2 regions of the Paenibacillus rhizovicinus genome follow, and region 1 is predicted to be linked to the other one. Evidence: riboswitches for the same ligand, from Rfam matches in the RefSeq annotation. Region 1 holds a riboswitch; the other holds the start of a gene.
What was found. A riboswitch is a leader RNA that binds a small molecule or an ion and turns the genes downstream of it on or off. The one in region 1 is predicted to bind S-adenosylmethionine.

Region 1 (8,248 bases):
ATCCGCTCTGCATTGAATGGCCATACCCTCATAATCGGGCCGCAGAAACCCAGCAGGACTGCCATTGTCGTCACTATGTAAATCGACGAATTCTTCGCTCAGATAACGATGAAGGCGATCAATCGCTTCATGAGAAGCCGAGTGTAAAGAAACAGTGAAAAGTTCCATAGGCTCACTCCTAAAAGTTTTTGGAACACTGAAAGCCGGAATTTTACCGGCGGCGGCAAACAAAAACTACATCGGAAGCATATGCTTAAGTTTTTGGAACACTGAAAGCCGGAATTTTACCGGCGGTGGCAAACAAAAACTGCCTCGGAAGCATAAGCTTAAGTTTTTGGAACACTGAAAGCCGGAATTTTACCGGCGGTGGCAAACAAAAACTACATCGGAAGCATATGCTTAAGCTTTTGCGCCGCACGGGGCGAGTTATTTGAGTAAACCTTGATTTTATGCGTTTTAGCTCGGCCAAGCTTCCTCTAGATCACGCTTTCTCACTTCCTTAACAGTATATGGTTCTGCGAAAGCAGATATACGATGTATGCTCTGCCTGCGCTGGCCGACGGCTGGAATGAAAGGCGGATCTTGGATGCCCCGAACGCCAAAAAAGCTCCCCCATCCGCGGATAGCACCGCCGATGAAGAAGCTTCGTTTAACGACAACCTGTTAGTTTTGCATGATAAAATCGTTCTGCGCTTGCTCGGACTCTTCGTACACTTTCAAAATATCGTATTTCGTGTTCCGCTGCGCAGGAATTTTGCCCGCTTCGCGGATAATGCGCAGCGTCGAGCCGATGTTGACCTTATGCGTCGTTCCCGCAGCGGAGACGACATTCTCCTCGATCATCGTGCTGCCGAAGTCGTTACAGCCGTACGAGAGCGTCAACTTGCCGATTTCCGGCCCCATCGTGACCCACGACGACTGGAAATTGTCGATATTGTCCAGCGTGATCCGGCTGATCGCCAATGTCTTCAAGTACTCTTCCGGCGTCGCTTTCTCCCGCTTCATATTCGTGTTCTCCGGCTGGAACGTCCACGGAATGAACGCCAGGAAGCCTTTGGAGTCATAGCCGTTCGCGATGCAATCGTCCTGCGCTTCGCGGACGCGAAGCAGGTGAAGCGCGCGCTCCTCCATCTCTTCCCCGAAGCCGATAACCATGGTCGCGGTCGCATTCATGCCGATTCTGTGGCCTGTGCGCATGACGTCCATCCAGTCCGTCCAAGACCCCTTAAGCCGGCTGATCTTCCGTCTCGTCCGGTCATCCAGAATTTCGCCGCCTCCGCCCGGCAAGGAATCGAGGCCCGCCTGATTCAGCTCGCGCAGCACCTGTTCCAGCGACAAACCCGATATGGTGACCATCTTCTGAATTTCCGCCGGCGAGAACGAATGCATCGTAATGTCGGGGAAATGCTGTTTGATTTTACGCAAAATATCCAAGTAATACGAGAACGGCAGATCCGGGTTAACGCCGCCCTGCATCAGAATTTCCGTTCCGCCGACGTCGATTGTTTCCTGGATTTTCTTCAGGATCGTGTCGTCCGACAGCACGTAGCCTTCCTTCGAGCCCGGCGCGCGGTAGAATGCGCAGAACCGGCAATATACGTCGCATACGTTCGTATAGTTAATGTTGCGTCCCACGACGAAAGTCGTGATCGGCTCGGGATGTTTACGAATCATCAGCTGATTCGCGACATGCCCCATTTTCTCGATTTCATCCGATTCGAACAGCGTGACGCAATCTTCCAGCCCGATCCGTTCTCCCTGCAATGCTTTATCTAAAATACGATCGATGTTAGCCAATGCAAAAGCCTCCTTCATTCCACATTTCCGTACCCATGTAGGTTCAATTTATACTACCACAATTGAAATAAGCCGTCATTCGACGTCCGGGCAAGCATACCTCCGCCAAAACGAATAAAAACGCGGCTAGTCCCGCCGGACTGCCGCGTATTGCTCTATTTGCGCCGAATTAACCGTTAAGCGCCTGATCCAAATCGGCGATCAGGTCGTCGATGTCTTCCAAGCCGACGGAGTAGCGAAGCAGACCGTCGGTGATGCCCCGTTCATGGCGCACTTCTTGCGGCATCGCCGCGTGCGACATCATGGCCGGGTAAGACAAAATGCTCTCGACGGCGCCAAGGCTTACCGCAACGAGCGGAATCTTCACGCGGCTCAGCACCGCTTTCGCGCGATCGCCGTCGCCGACGTCGAAGGAGACGACCGCCCCGTAGCCTTTGGACTGCTTCTCGTGGATTTCCCGGCGCGGATGATCCGCCAGCCCTGGGAAATAAACGCGGGTTACCGCCGGATGGACGTTCAGCCACTCCGCCAGCTTGCGGGCGCTCTGCTCGCTGTGGGCCATGCGTGCCTGCAGCGTCTTCATGCCGCGCATCAGCAGCCAGGATTCCTGAGCGCCAAGCACGGTGCCGAGCCCGTTCTGCAGCTGTTTCAAGCGGCGTCCCAGACCCTCGTCTGCCACGACGGCCAGTCCGGCCAATACGTCGCTGTGGCCGCCGAGGAATTTCGTCGCGCTGTGCAGGACGACATCCACGCCAAGCTCGATCGGGCGCTGATGGTACGGCGTCATGAACGTATTGTCCAGCAGCGTAATGAGATCATGCGATTTTGCCCATGCGGCAATTTCGCCGATATCCGTGATTTTCAACGTCGGATTGGACGGCGTTTCCATGAACACCGCCTTCGTATTCGAACGGAGCGCTGCCTTCACCGCATCGAAATCCGTCATGTCCACGAACGTCGACTCGATGCCGAGACGGTTCAGAACGGTCGTCAGCAGGCGATACGTGCCGCCGTACACATCCTCGGTCACGATGACGTGATCGCCGTTCGAGAACAGCAGGAATGCCGTCGAGATCGCCGCCATGCCGGATGCGAACGCGAAACCGCGCACGCCGCCTTCCAGCAACGTAATATAATCTTCCAGCGCTTGGCGCGTCGGATTGCCGGAACGGCTGTAGTCGTGCACCGGCGGGTTGAAAATATCGTGGTGATGGAACGTCGACGCCTGATAGATCGGCACACTGGAGGCGCCGGTATGCTCGTCGATTTCATTGCCAAAATGAATCAGCTTCGTCGCGAATTTCGTTTCGGGTTTATTGCCATTGTTGGTATTGGATTGCTGTTCAGACATCGGTTAAGCCTCCTCGATTTCACGTTTTGCCGCTTCGAATGCTTGCGCCAAATCCGCGATCAAGTCATCCTGATGCTCGATGCCGACGGAGAAGCGAAGAAGACGGTCGTCCACGCCGATTTTCTGGCGAATTTCCAGCGGAATGTCGGCATGCGTTTGCACGGCCGGGTAAGTCATCAGCGATTCCACGCCTCCGAGGCTCTCGGCGAACGCGATCAGCTTGACGTGGCGCAGAATCGGCTCCACGTAGGCGGCATTCTTCAAGCGGAAAGAGAAAATGCCCGTGTTGCCGGAAGATTGGCGGTTTTGCACGTCGTGGCCGGGATGATGCGGAAGCGCCGGATAGTAAACCTCGTCCACCGCCTCATGGGCAAGCAGCCAGTTTGCGATCGCGGTCGCATTGGACTGGTGACGTTCCATGCGCAGCGCCAGCGTCTTCATGCCGCGCATCAGCAGCCAGGAATCCTGCGGGCCCAATACGGCGCCGAGGGAATTGTGCAAGAAGGCCATCTGCTCGGACAGCTCCTTGCCCTTCGTCACGATCAGGCCGGCAAGCACATCGTTATGGCCGCCCAAATACTTCGTCGCGCTGTGAACGACGATGTCCGCGCCAAGCTCGATCGGACGTTGGAAGAACGGCGTCAGCAGCGTGTTGTCCACGATGGACAGCAGGTTCTTGGATTTCGCCCAAGCGCAGACGCGCTCCAAATCCGTGATCATCATGAGCGGGTTAGTCGGCGTTTCGATCAGAATCGCTTTGGTCGACGGCGTACAGAGCGTGTTCAGCGAATCGATGTCGTTCGTGTCCACGTACGAGGCCGTAACGCCGAAACGGCTCATAATCCGCTCAAGCAGACGGTATGTACCGCCGTATAGGTCAAGGGAAACAAGGAGGTGGTCTCCTTGCCCGAATAGCGAGAAAATAGTCGTCAGCGCAGCCATGCCGCTGCTGCAGGCGAAGCCGGCATCGCCGGATTCCAGCCCAGCTGCCGCTTCCTCCAGCACCGTGCGCGTCGGGTTCTTCGTGCGGGAATAATCGAACCCGGTGCTTTCGCCGAGGCGCGGATGACGGAATGCGGTCGATTGATAGACAGGGAAACTAACAGCCCCGGTAACGGGCTCTTTAATGGATCCAATTTGCGCTAAACGGCTTTCGATTTTCATAGACGTAGTCTCCCTCTCCTATTGATATATAAGATGCTGCTGCGAATTAAATTAAATTCCAGCGCCCAGATCGTACGGCGTTTGTTGATATACGTAATAATTCAACCAGTTCGAGAATAACAGGTTCGCATGCGCGCGCCAAGTGGACAGCGGTTGTTTCGAAGGATCGTCGTTCGGATAATAATTTTTCGGAATCGCAATGTCCATCCCTTTGGCTACGTCGCGATCGTATTCCGACTTGAGCGAGCACGGATCGTATTCGGAGTGGCCCGTCACGAAAATTTGCCGTCCGTTGCGGGAAGCCGCAATGTACACGCCGGCATCGGGAGACGAGGACAAGATATCCAGATCGTTCACGGCCTCGACGTCCTCGCGGCGGACTTCCGTGTGACGCGACTGCGGCACGAAGAACTGCTCGTCGAAGCCTCTCATCAGCGGCACGTTGCGTTTATCGACCTGATGCGGGAACACGCCGAACATTTTCTCCTTCAGGTCGTACTTCTGAATGCCGTAGTGGTGGTACAAGCCGGCCTGCGCGCCCCAACAGATATGGAACGTCGAGGTTACCTTGCGCGTGGACCAGTCCATGATGTCCTTTAGTTCTTCCCAATAGTTCACTTCTTCAAAAGGAAGGGTTTCTACGGGAGCGCCGGTGATGATCATGCCGTCGTAATACTCGTGCTTGATATCGTCGAACGTTTTATAGAAGGACTCCAGATGCTGGGAAGACGTGTTCTTGGACGTATGCGTCTTCGGATGAAGCAGCACGACTTCCACTTGAAGCGGCGTGTTGCCGATCAGCCTCAGCAGCTGGGTCTCGGTTACTTCCTTGGTCGGCATCAGATTGAGAATCGCGATCCGCAGCGGGCGGATATCCTGATGGTAAGCGAAGCTCTCTTCCATGACGAAGATATTCTCTTCCGTGAGAATGTCCTTCGCAGGCAATTGGTCGGGTACTTTAATCGGCATGTCTGCTCACTCCAATCGTGTCTATTTTCCGAATATAAGAAAGGATAAGCGTGCGACACCTTTTCTTATATTTCTAAGATAAGAAACCTGCCGCCGCATCGGACGGCGACAGCCGTTTCTTCTTGTGAGGAGCGCAATGAAAATAACCCCTCTCTGGCAGAGAGGGGCATAACTGTATCGTTCATGCGCCTCTCATCTCTCAGAAACATACGTTTCCGCAAGAATTAGCACCGTGCGTTCACACGCCGGTTGCCGGGCTTCATCGGGCTAGTCCCTCCGCCTGCTCTTGATAAGAAAGCTTGCTTATTTAATTGTGAAATCATGTTATGGGAATACTTTAAATCATTCCTCCGCCTACGTCAAGAGACCCCTCTTCAAGGCGTCGAAAATAGCGTCACCACGGGCTTTTCAGCGCATATTCTAATACAGGCGCAGGCCCTGTACTTTGTGCTTGTATGGAAAGACACTGTCGGAGTATACTAGACAAGGATTATGCATGTTAAGGTAATTATCTGAACTTATAAAGGGGTGTTTACGAATATGGAAGGCGACCCGAGGCCTGCGGGCAACCGCATTGATAACCGGTATGTTGGAACGTCAGTTTGTCCGCTTACGCTTACCCGACCTTATTCGTACAACCGCCCCGTTCATACTTGGCGGCGCGGCGAATAACGGTCCGTATAGCGTATTCGCACATGCTTCCCTCCTCATGCCGGCATCCGGGAACAATCAGCTAGGCAAGAGAGGAGGAGCGCGGATGAAAATCCGTCACGTGACGCAAGGTATTTTCAAAACGATCGACGACGTAGCAACGGCAACGATTCCGCCCGCGGAGGGCTTTTATTGGATCGATGCGGACGTAGACGATCTTAAGGTGCTGCAGCCGTTATTCTCGCTTCACGAACTGGCAGTGGAAGACTGTCTGAGCGAAGAGGAGCAGCGGCCGAAGATCGAAATTCACGAAGGCCATTATTTCTTAGTTATCAACAGCATCCGTTTCGACGATGAAGAAATTTTCCTGCGCGCCTTGAATATTTTTCTGGGACGCCATTATATCATTACGGTTACGAAGCAGAAAATCAACGAGCTGCGCACGCTGAAGCCGATTCTTCTGGAGGATCAGGTCAGCAGGCCGGATGACTTCCTTTACCATCTGGTCGATATCGTCGTGGACAATTACTTCCTCGTCGGCGACCGAATCGAGGTTCGCATCGAGAGCCTGGAAGAAGCCATTCTCATGCACACGAAGAAATCGCATCTGAACGAGATCATCGGTCTGCGAAGCGAAATTCTGTGGCTGAAGAAAGTGCTCGGCCCGCAAAAGGAATTGATCGCAACGCTCAACAAGAAGGATCTCAAGCTGATTGACGACCAGCTGCAGAAGTACTTCAGCGATATCTACGAGAATGCCGTGAAAATCGCCGAGACATTCGATACGTACCGCGATCTGATGGGCAACTTACGAGAGGCGTACCAGTCCAGCCTAGCGAATCGCGCGAATGAAATCATGCGCGTGTTCACGGCTTTGACAACGATCTTCATGCCTCTGACCTTCATTACCGGCATTTACGGAATGAATTTCGATTATATTCCCGGTCTTCATATGCACGGCGGTTCCTACGTATTGCTGTCGTTCATGCTGCTGCTGGGATTCGGCATGTTTTTCATTTTCCGCAAGAAGGAATGGCTCTAACGTTAACGATTACGACTCGCCTAGATATGCAAAAGCTCTCCTTGGACGTTCATCCTCGGAGAGCTTTTTTACTTATTCGGATACCTCACGCGGCGGCTTACGGCTGGCTACAGCTTGCCGATCGGCAGCTTGAACGTCTTCTTCGTCAGCGGATACAGCCACTTCACGCCGCTTGGCGTCAGCGTATCGGCGATCAAATGGGACAAATACCCCCATAACGCGGTCTGTGCGAGGCCGTCGACGCCTACTTGTTCCTCCAGCCCGTTGCCGATCGCCCACCATGCCGCCGCCGCCCATACCGTGTGCGTCAAACCGCGATGGTTCAGCCATGGCACCCATGCAACGAAGACGCCTAGACCGATTAACCAGTTCATCCCTTCGGAAAATCCGCCATAGAGCAGTCCAACTCCGATTAAGCTGACAAGCGCATTGCGAATCATCCCGTTCCCGAGCACCAAGCCGAGCAGCAGCACGGACACGGCTGCAATCGCCCACTCCGTGTACAGGACGCCTTTGACCGCGTATGTAATTCCGACCGTCCCGGTCAAAGCGATTCCGCCCCATAGCAGCAGCGCATGAATCATCTTCGCCGTGCGGTTCAGTTTGCCGCTCAGCATGTTCGTTCCGTCAAGATCGGCGCTGAGCGACGAGAATGCGGCAGCTGCGACGTATAACGCGGCGTGCTGAGCCGTGAACGGATGGCTGGCGGCTGCCGCAACGCCGATGGCCAAGCCGATGGTTAGATGCGTCGTTCCTTTCATATCCATGTTCCCCTTTCTTGTGACTGACACCGATGCGTAAACTTCCGGCCGTTCCTATTCCTATATGACGGCTTCCCCGGCCAGCGCTTCCCGCCTTCCTTTGTCCACATCCACATAAACCAGAATGGCAATGCCGATGATAAAGAAAGCCAGCAGCGCCAAAATCCCGTACCGGCTGGAGCCCGTGATCGTGCCGACGACCGAGAATACGAACGGCCCCGCAACGGACGCGAACTTGCTCGATAAGCTCAAGAATCCGAAAAACTCCGCCGTTCGCGAAGGCGGCACGAGTGCGGCGTACAGCGATCTAGCCGTCGCTTGGCTTCCGCCCTGCACGAGCCCGACAAGTGCGGCAAGCGCGTAGAAATGGACGGCGCTCGTCATGAAGAAGCCCAGGATGACGATCAGCATATAGACAAACAGCGAACTGTAGATGGATTTCTTAATGCCGATCCGCGAGGCGAACTTGATGAACAGCAGCGTGCTGGGATAGCCGACGAACTGCGTGATCAG
Region 2 (8,248 bases), 220 kb from region 1:
TTACTGGAGCAACTCGGGCTATCTCATAGACGAAGCGCATATCCGGACAATCTGTCCGGGGGAGAACGGCAGCGGGTTGCGATCGCAAGAGCCTTCATGAATGACCCGGCCGTCCTGTTCGCGGATGAACCGACGGCAAGCCTGGATGCATCGAGAGGACTCGATGTCGTGCGCATGATTTCTAAACAAGTAAAAGATCAGCGCAAGAGCGCGGTAATGGTGACCCATGATGACCGGATATTGCCGCTTTGCGATCGCGTTCTTTTCCTGGAGAATGGCAAACTGATACCACGTTGAACAGCGATATGATTTCAATGGCTGCGGTGTTCTTCGCATGCAAAAAGCCGAGAGCGTTAGCTCCCGGCTTTTCCGTATGGCGAATTATCTTGTAAAGTCTGCCGATTGCGAACGGGACGTGGTTTCGTTCCCTTTTTCATCCTTGATGACATATACGACTCTCACCTTATAGCTTGTTCCTTCAGTAAGCTGCGCCAGGGAATATAGACGATTGCTCGTGTCTCCGGAAGTGACGAAGACGTAATTCGTACCTTTCACCAGCTTATCAGGCTGGGGTTGCAGCACGCCGTCCACTTCGTAACGAACGAATCCCCATTCCTTCGTCCGGGCGAACACGTTGCCGCTGCTGTCTTTCACCGGATTATACGTGCCCCCGTTGTCAGTCGAATATTCGTAGTAAGAAGTGAACTGCGAATCCGGATCCGTCAGGTCCAAGTCTTGGTCGACTTGGAACTGCATCGCCAGGAAATAGCCGCCGCTCGTTGCAAAGATAGGGGTGGAAGCGTCCGTAGCAACATGACTGATGGTATGGACCGGAGTCGGCGCTACTGCGGTAAAGTCCACAGATTGAGAACGGGACGTTGTCAGGTTCCCTTTTTCATCCGTGACTTCGTATACGACTCTGACCTTGTAGTTCGTTCCGTCAGGAAGCTGCGCAAGAGAAGCCAACCGATGAGTCGTGTCTCCGGAAGTGACGAAGACGTAATCGGTGCCCGCTACCAATTTGTTAGGTTGGGGTTGCAGCACGCCGTCCGTTTCGTAACGTACGAAACCCCACTCTTTCGTCCGCTTGAACACATTACCGTTGCTGTCGAGCACCGGGGAATACGAGTCCCCGCCGTCAGTCGAGTATTCATAATAAGATGCGAACTGAGTCGCCGGATCTGCCAGGTTCAAATCCTTGCTGACTTGGAACTGCATCGCCAGGAAATAGCCGCTGCTCGTTGCGAAGACGGGGGCCGAAGCGTCCGTAGCAACGTAATTCATGGTATTGACCGCCGAAGAGGTAAAGTCCACCGATCCAGAACGGGAAGTGGTTTCGTTCCCTTCTTCGTCCTTGATGACGTATACGACTCGGACCTTATATTGCGTTCCGTCAGGCAGCTGCGCAAGGGAAGCCAACCGATGGGTCGTGTCACCGGAAGTGACGAATACGTAATCGGTACCCGTTACCAACTTATCCGGTTGCGGTTGCAGCACGCCGTCCGCTACGTAACGTACGAATCCCCACTCCTTCGTCCGCTTGAACACGTTACCGCTGCTGTCCAGCACCGGATTATACGTAGCTCCGCCGTCAGTCGAGTATTCGTAGTATGAAGTGAACTGCGAATCTGGATCTGTCAGGTCTACGTCATGGTCGACTTGGAACTGCATCGCCAGGAAATAGCCGCCGTTCGTGGCGAAGATAGGGGCCGAAGCATCCGTAGCAACGTGATCGATGGTATGGATCGGAATCGGCGCTACCGCGGAAATCGCCGTGTTGACCGCCGTGAACGTATGTCCTGCCTTATCCGTGATTTCAATAACCGCTTTCGTTGGTGCCGCAAATCCGTAAGTCGTGCGATCCCAACGCTGGCCTTCCCCGGCTGTAAACGCTTCGTCGCGTTTGTCGAATGCGACGCTAAGCTGTCCGTCCGCTTCGCCTAAATCGGTATCGTCCGCTTCCAGCACGCGAATATGTTCGCCCTTCGATGTAGCGGAAGCGAGGAACGTAGTGCCGTCGTACAGGGAAACCTTGATCTGTTGAATGTTCGAGTAGGGCAGGCGGTCAAGATTGATATTGAAGCCCACGTTGTAAGCGTCTTCTTCCTTCCAATACCCGAAGTCTTCGGGAACCAAATACGCGGAGTCAGGCGCTAAAGTCTTTACGACCAGCGGCGTGCTTGCCGTCGAAGCGTTACCGGCTGCGTCCTTCGCCTTCACTGTAAACGTGTATTCCGTGTCAGTGACAAGCCCCGTCGCGGAGTATGATCTTCCAGACTGCGAAGCCACCTTCACGCCGTCTTTGTAAATGTCGTATCCGGTAACCGCGACATTATCGGTCGAAGCCGTCCAGTTAAGTTGAAGGCTGTCTTGCTCGATTTGCGAAGCCGCAAGTCCAGTCGGTGCGGTTGGTGCCGAGGAGTCCGTTGTATATCCACCGCCACCGCCACCGCCGCCGCCGCCGCCGCCGATAGGAGTTGGATCCGTAGCAGGTTCATTGGTTGGGTCCGTAGTCGGATCAGTAGTAGGATCAGTTGCCGGGTCCGTGGTTGGATTCTTGGTTGGCTGAATTTCTTCTTGCGTCTCGATGAAGTTTGAAGCCATCACCGCCGCCTGTTCCCGGAGGGCTTCGCCTTTAGGGTTGAAAGATCCATCAGGGTTACCTTTGATCAATCCGTATTTCAACGCCAACGCGACAGCGTTTTTCGCCCAATCCGAAATGCTGTCCGCATCCGTAAACGTGTTGGCAGCTACTTCGTCTTTCGGGATAGCGCCTGTGGAAATCAACGCGTTTACCATGATTACCGTCGCCGCCTCACGGGTCAACGGGGCGTTCGGGCTGAAGAGCGTCGCGCTCGTACCATGAATGATTCCTGCCTTGAAAGCGACGTCAACGTAAGGGGCCGCCCAAGCGGGTACGTCCTTGAACTGCGATGAAGCCGTTTGGTTCAGATCCACTTTCAAGCCCATCGACTTCACGATCATGACGATGAACTGCGCGCGGGTCAGTTGTCCTTTCGGGTCGAAGTTACCGTCCGCATCTCCTTGAATGATGCCTTTGTCCAGAAGTTCCTGGATCGCGTCTTTCGCATAGTTGCTTGCACCGTCCGTGAATCCGGGTGCCGTTGCGGATGTTTCCGCGTAACTGGTTCCCGCCGCGCCGAGCGAACTGAGTACCAAAGCGGACGACAATACTGCTGAAGCTATTTTCTTGTTCATTTTTAAACGTTCCTCCGATTGTTTGGCGGGCTTGGTAGAATAGGTTGTCCTATGAAACGATGCCCGAATGATTGCCTTATTTTCATTATCCTGTCACGACTCAAAGTCGCTTACCGCCTTTGATTATCGAGATGAAATGCTATTCGACATCCCGAGAACTCAATCCGCCTCCCATATTTATCCACGACTTTAGGACTACTACTCCCGGATTATCCCATCTGAGTTAAAAGTTTGTAAATACATGTTTCGACTAAAAATTCATTCTGTTGGAATACATTTACATATTTCTAGCGGCCTGTACTTTTGAAACTTTATATGTCTTTATTCCTATTTTTGAAAAATGGTGTTGCTAGATGCCATTGTTTGCATATTCCAAGTGAAAGAAGGCTCCCGGTTGTTAAGTCAACATTTTCGGCGCGGTTTATGAAGTGAAGCACTATAATTTGGATCCGCGCATTGTAATGCTTATGATTCTTAGGCCTCATAAGAAACCCGCATGTAAATGTCCCGGCGTCATGCGAGCCGAAGGAGCGAAAAGAAACAAAAAAATACATTTATATACATTATGGGGACTAAAGAGGAGGGCATTTCGGATACGTCCAATTGGAGAGCGAGATAAACGAAATATAAAAAAATGGAAACTTTCATGCCGTGAAGGTTATAAAACGCGGAAATAAATAACCGGTTGAACTTGGATGACATCCAGGTCCAACCGGTTCTTATTCGTTATTCGGTGCCGCCGACTGCCGGAGGCTTAAGGGGGATATGCACTCAGAAAGAAACATACGATTGCGTATAACGATGCAAGCAGGAGGGATCCCAGCGATATTGCCGCTCCTCATGGCTGGCAGCCGCCCGCTCGACATGTCTATTCGCGTTCAGGAGCGCGGACTTCACGAGCTCGGATCTCAAGGCTCCCCACGCCGCCTGCTTCTGCTGAACATAGTCGAGGCCTTCCGGTAATGTCCGGCCTTTCATGCGTTGAAGAGGGGCCGTCCACATCACCAAGTCGCCGCTAAGCTGCTTGCAAGGAATCGCAAATTCCGCTGCTCCGACTGCACCCGTATGGGCGGTGATCGCAAGCAGTCCGCAGCAATAATCGTTGCCGCGGCCCGGATGCAGCTTCTCGGTCCATTCGCGGTCGAAGCGAAAACATTCGATGCGGGTAATCGTATCTTGCTGCAAAAGGGCAAACGATGAGCCAACCACCGAATTTTTGAAACGGAGCCATTCTATAAGCCCGGGAAGCGTGTCGCGGCGATACCCGGCGGATTCATCGATCAACGAACGGTCGGCAATCGTGTTCAGCATCCTAATTCCTCCTATAGTCAAGTTGAGTTATGGCAGAAAACAAAAAAGACCCTCTCCGGAATCAGAGAAGGTCATAGGTATGTATGGATAACTATCCTCGCTCTTATCTCCCAGATTCGCTTCGCAAAGCGTTCCGCAAGAATTAGCACCGTGCATTCCTCTGTGACACAAAGGTTTGTCGGTTGCCGGGTATCATCGGGCTTGTCCCTCCACCTACTCTTGATAAGAATAAACATATGAAATTTTCATCATTATGCTATAAAAGTACGCTGTCTGTCAAGGGAGATGGCAATTGTACGACAGAGGCATGTTTAAAGAGCATCATTTTCTGCTATACTTGTGCACATCACGTCAAGAGAGATGGAGATTTACCGCATGAATCGCAAAACAGTTCTCGTTACATTGATCGTTTCGCAAATCATATATGTGATATCCGTAGTCGCATGGCTGTTCGTGCTGGGCATGTCCGTGATGGGTTTCGACAGCCCGCAGGCCCAATACGACATGATGACATGGCTGATATTCATTTATATCCTGATTTATCCGCTGGCGATGGCCGCTTCGGCGGTTACCGCGTGGGTTCTGTTCGCTCGCCGGAGACACCGCTCGGCGCTGCTCTGGAATGGCATCCCGCTGCTCTGGATCGTGCCGCTGTTCGCGCTTCTGATCTATGTATTCGTCGCTTAATCATGTCTCTATGCACAAGAGCCTTGTCCGGATTCGTTTCGGGACGAGGCTCTTGTTCGTTTTCGCGATAATTCGCTATTGACAGTGAATGGGAATCGCAGTACTCTCATTGTGTAATCGTTTACGTAATCGATTACATGAACGATTGCAACCCTTTTCGAGGTGAATAAAGATTGTCCAAAGCAACGATCAAGCAAGTCGCGGCAGAAGCCGAAGTGTCGACGGCTACTGTCTCGCGCGTGCTCAACGACAGCGGCTACGTCAGCGCTGAAGTCAAGGAACGCGTATTCGGCGCCATCGCCAAGCTCAATTATCAACCGAGCGCCATCGCAAGAAGTTTGAAGCAGGACAAGACGTTCATGATCGGCGTCATCGTTCCGGACATATCCAACCCGTACTTCATGGGCATTTCCAGAGGCATCGAGGACGTGGTAGGCCCGGAAGGCTTTCAATTGATGTTCTGCAGCTCCGACGAGGCACCGGAGAAGGAAGCAAGGCTGCTGCAGCTGCTCCACGAGAAACGCGTCGATGCCATCGTGCTTGCCACGTCCGGCGGCAACGTGGCGAACATCAACAGCCTGCGGGACAACGGCCAGCGGATGGTGCTGATCGACAGGCGGCTTGAAGAAGAAGCCGGCACGAACGAGACCGGTCTGCCGGCGCTTGATCTGGTCGCGGAGGATAACGTCCAAAGCGCCTATGAATTGACCAAAGCGCTGTTGGACGACGGTCATGTCCGTATCGGCGCGGTGAACGGTCCGACGAGAGTCAGCACGGGACGCGAGCGCTTGGAAGGCGTGCTTCGCGCGATGAAGGAGCGCGGCGTCGAGGATCGGCTGCTGCTCTACAGCGGGGATTTCTCCGCGGAAGGCGGCATTCGGGCCGTCCGGCAGTTTCTGAACGAGGAAGAGAAGCCGACGGCGATCGTCTCGCTGAACAACCAGATGAGCCTCGGCGTGCTGCTGGAGCTGGTAGGAAGCGGACTGCGCATTCCCGGCGATATGGCTGTCGCTTCTTTCGGCGAAGTGGAAGCAGGCCGTCTATTGAAGGAGCCCGGTCTGTACTACGTGGACCAGGATCCTTACGAGATGGGCCTCCAGGCCGGCGACCTGCTGCTGCGTCTCATTCGGGGCGAGAACGAGGCGCATTCGCCTTCCAGCAAGATTTTTCATCATGAAGTCAAACGCATTCATTCCTGAATTCCAACAAATCCACGTGAAGAAAGAGGAACCTACCCATGAATACGCATATCGGCAACAGACTGCAGGGCAGCTTGCCTACGATCGGCATCCGGCCTATTATCGACGGCCGCCGCGGAGGCATTCGCGAATCGCTCGAAGACGTAACGATGGAGATGGCGCGCAATGCGGCCGCGTTCTTGTCGGAAAACTTGAAACACAGCAACGGCTTGCCGGTGGAATGCGTAATTGCAGATACTTGCATCGGCGGCGTGGCGGAAGCCGCGAGAGCGGAGGAGAAATTCGCGCGTGCCGGCGTCGGCCTGACGATCTCGGTAACGCCTTCCTGGTGCTACCCGACCGAGACGATGGATACGCATCCGACGAGACCGAAAGCGATTTGGGGCTTTAACGGCACGGAGCGTCCGGGCGCCGTATATCTGGCCGCCGTGCTTGGCGCGCATAATCAGAAGGGGCTTCCCGCGTTCTCCATCTACGGCCGCGACGTGCAGGACATCGGCGACACGACGATCACGCCGGACGTGCAGGAGAAGCTGCTGCAATTCGCCAAAGCGGGTCTTGCGGTAGCTGCGATGCAGGGCAAATCGTATCTGTCGATGGGCTCGGTGTCCATGGGGATAGCGGGCTGTATCGTCGACGAGACCTTCTTCCAGCGTTTCCTCGGCATTCGCAACGAGTACGTGGACATGACGGAGTTCGTGCGCCGCATGGGCCTTGGCATCTACGATCAGACGGAATATGAAACCGCTCTCGCATGGGTCAAAGCCAACTGCAACGAAGGCGCGGAAGTCAATCCGGAGCATCTGCAGCGCACGGAAGAGCAGAAAGCGGGCGATTGGGAAACCGTTGTGAAAATGACGCTCATCGCCCGCGATCTGATGATCGGCAACCCGAAATTGGACGAGATCGGCTACGGCGAAGAAGCGCTCGGCCATAATGCGATCGCCGCCGGCTTCCAAGGTCAGCGCGCATGGACGGACTACTTCCCGAACGGCGACTTCATGGAAGCGATCCTGACGTCTTCGTTCGATTGGAACGGCATCCGCGAGCCGTTCATGCTGGCAACGGAGAACGATACGCTGAACGGCATCACGATGCTCTTCGGTCATCTGCTTACGAATGCCGCGCAAATTTTCGCGGACGTGCGCACGTACTGGAGCCCGGATGCGGTGAAACGCGTAACGGGCCATCAATTGGAAGGCCGCGCGGCGAACGGCATTATCCATCTCATTAACTCCGGTCCGGCGGCGCTAGACGGAACGGGCCGCCAGACGATCGACGGCCAGCCGGCAATGAAACCGTTCTGGGATATTACAGAGCAGGAAGTGAGCGATTGCCTGGGAGCGACGAAATGGAGCCCGGCGGTCGACTTCTTCCGCGGCGGCGGCTTCTCGACGGACTTCACGACGCGCAGCGGCATGCCGGTTACGATGGCGCGCATCAACTTGGTCGCGGGTCTCGGACCGGTTCTGCAATTGGCCGAAGGCTACACGGTCGAACTGCCGGACGACGTGCACGACAAGCTTGATCAGCGCAGCAACCCGACTTGGCCGACGACTTGGTTCGTGCCGAATCTGACGGGCGAAGGCTTGTTCAAGGATGTATACACGGTCATGAACAACTGGGGCTCCAACCACGCGGCCGTCAGCTACGGCCACATCGGCGGCGATCTGATCACGCTTGCGGCGATGCTGCGCATTCCGGTCAGCATGCACAATGTTTCGGACGACCGCGTGTTCCGTCCAAGCATGTGGAGCGCATTCGGCGGCATGGATCCGGTCGGCGCAGACTTCCGGGCATGCCAAACGCTGGGACCTCTGTACCGCTAACAG

Region 2: it holds a riboswitch for S-adenosylmethionine, as region 1 does, so the genes downstream of both, GZH47_RS06425 (hypothetical protein) here and metA (homoserine O-acetyltransferase MetA) in region 1, are expected to answer to the same signal.

Annotation. Positions count from the first base shown of each region.
Region 1 is NZ_CP048286.1:1,597,339-1,605,586, forward strand. It holds gene ytxC (putative sporulation protein YtxC) at 1-168, opposite strand, end outside; gene mqnC (cyclic dehypoxanthinyl futalosine synthase) at 664-1,797, opposite strand; gene GZH47_RS07435 (aminotransferase class I/II-fold pyridoxal phosphate-dependent enzyme) at 1,967-3,148, opposite strand; gene GZH47_RS07440 (PLP-dependent transferase) at 3,152-4,312, opposite strand; gene metA (homoserine O-acetyltransferase MetA) at 4,364-5,281, opposite strand; SAM riboswitch class I at 5,471-5,577, opposite strand; gene corA (magnesium/cobalt transporter CorA) at 6,039-6,974, shown strand; gene GZH47_RS07455 (metal-dependent hydrolase) at 7,082-7,735, opposite strand; gene GZH47_RS07460 (MFS transporter) at 7,796-8,248, opposite strand, start outside.
Region 2 is NZ_CP048286.1:1,381,223-1,389,470, reverse strand. It holds gene GZH47_RS06435 (ABC transporter ATP-binding protein) at 1-297, shown strand, start outside; gene GZH47_RS06430 (S-layer homology domain-containing protein) at 382-3,219, opposite strand; gene GZH47_RS06425 (hypothetical protein) at 3,991-4,530, opposite strand; SAM riboswitch class I at 4,631-4,759, opposite strand; gene GZH47_RS06420 (hypothetical protein) at 4,906-5,217, shown strand; gene GZH47_RS06415 (LacI family DNA-binding transcriptional regulator) at 5,391-6,416, shown strand; gene GZH47_RS06410 (L-fucose isomerase) at 6,455-8,245, shown strand.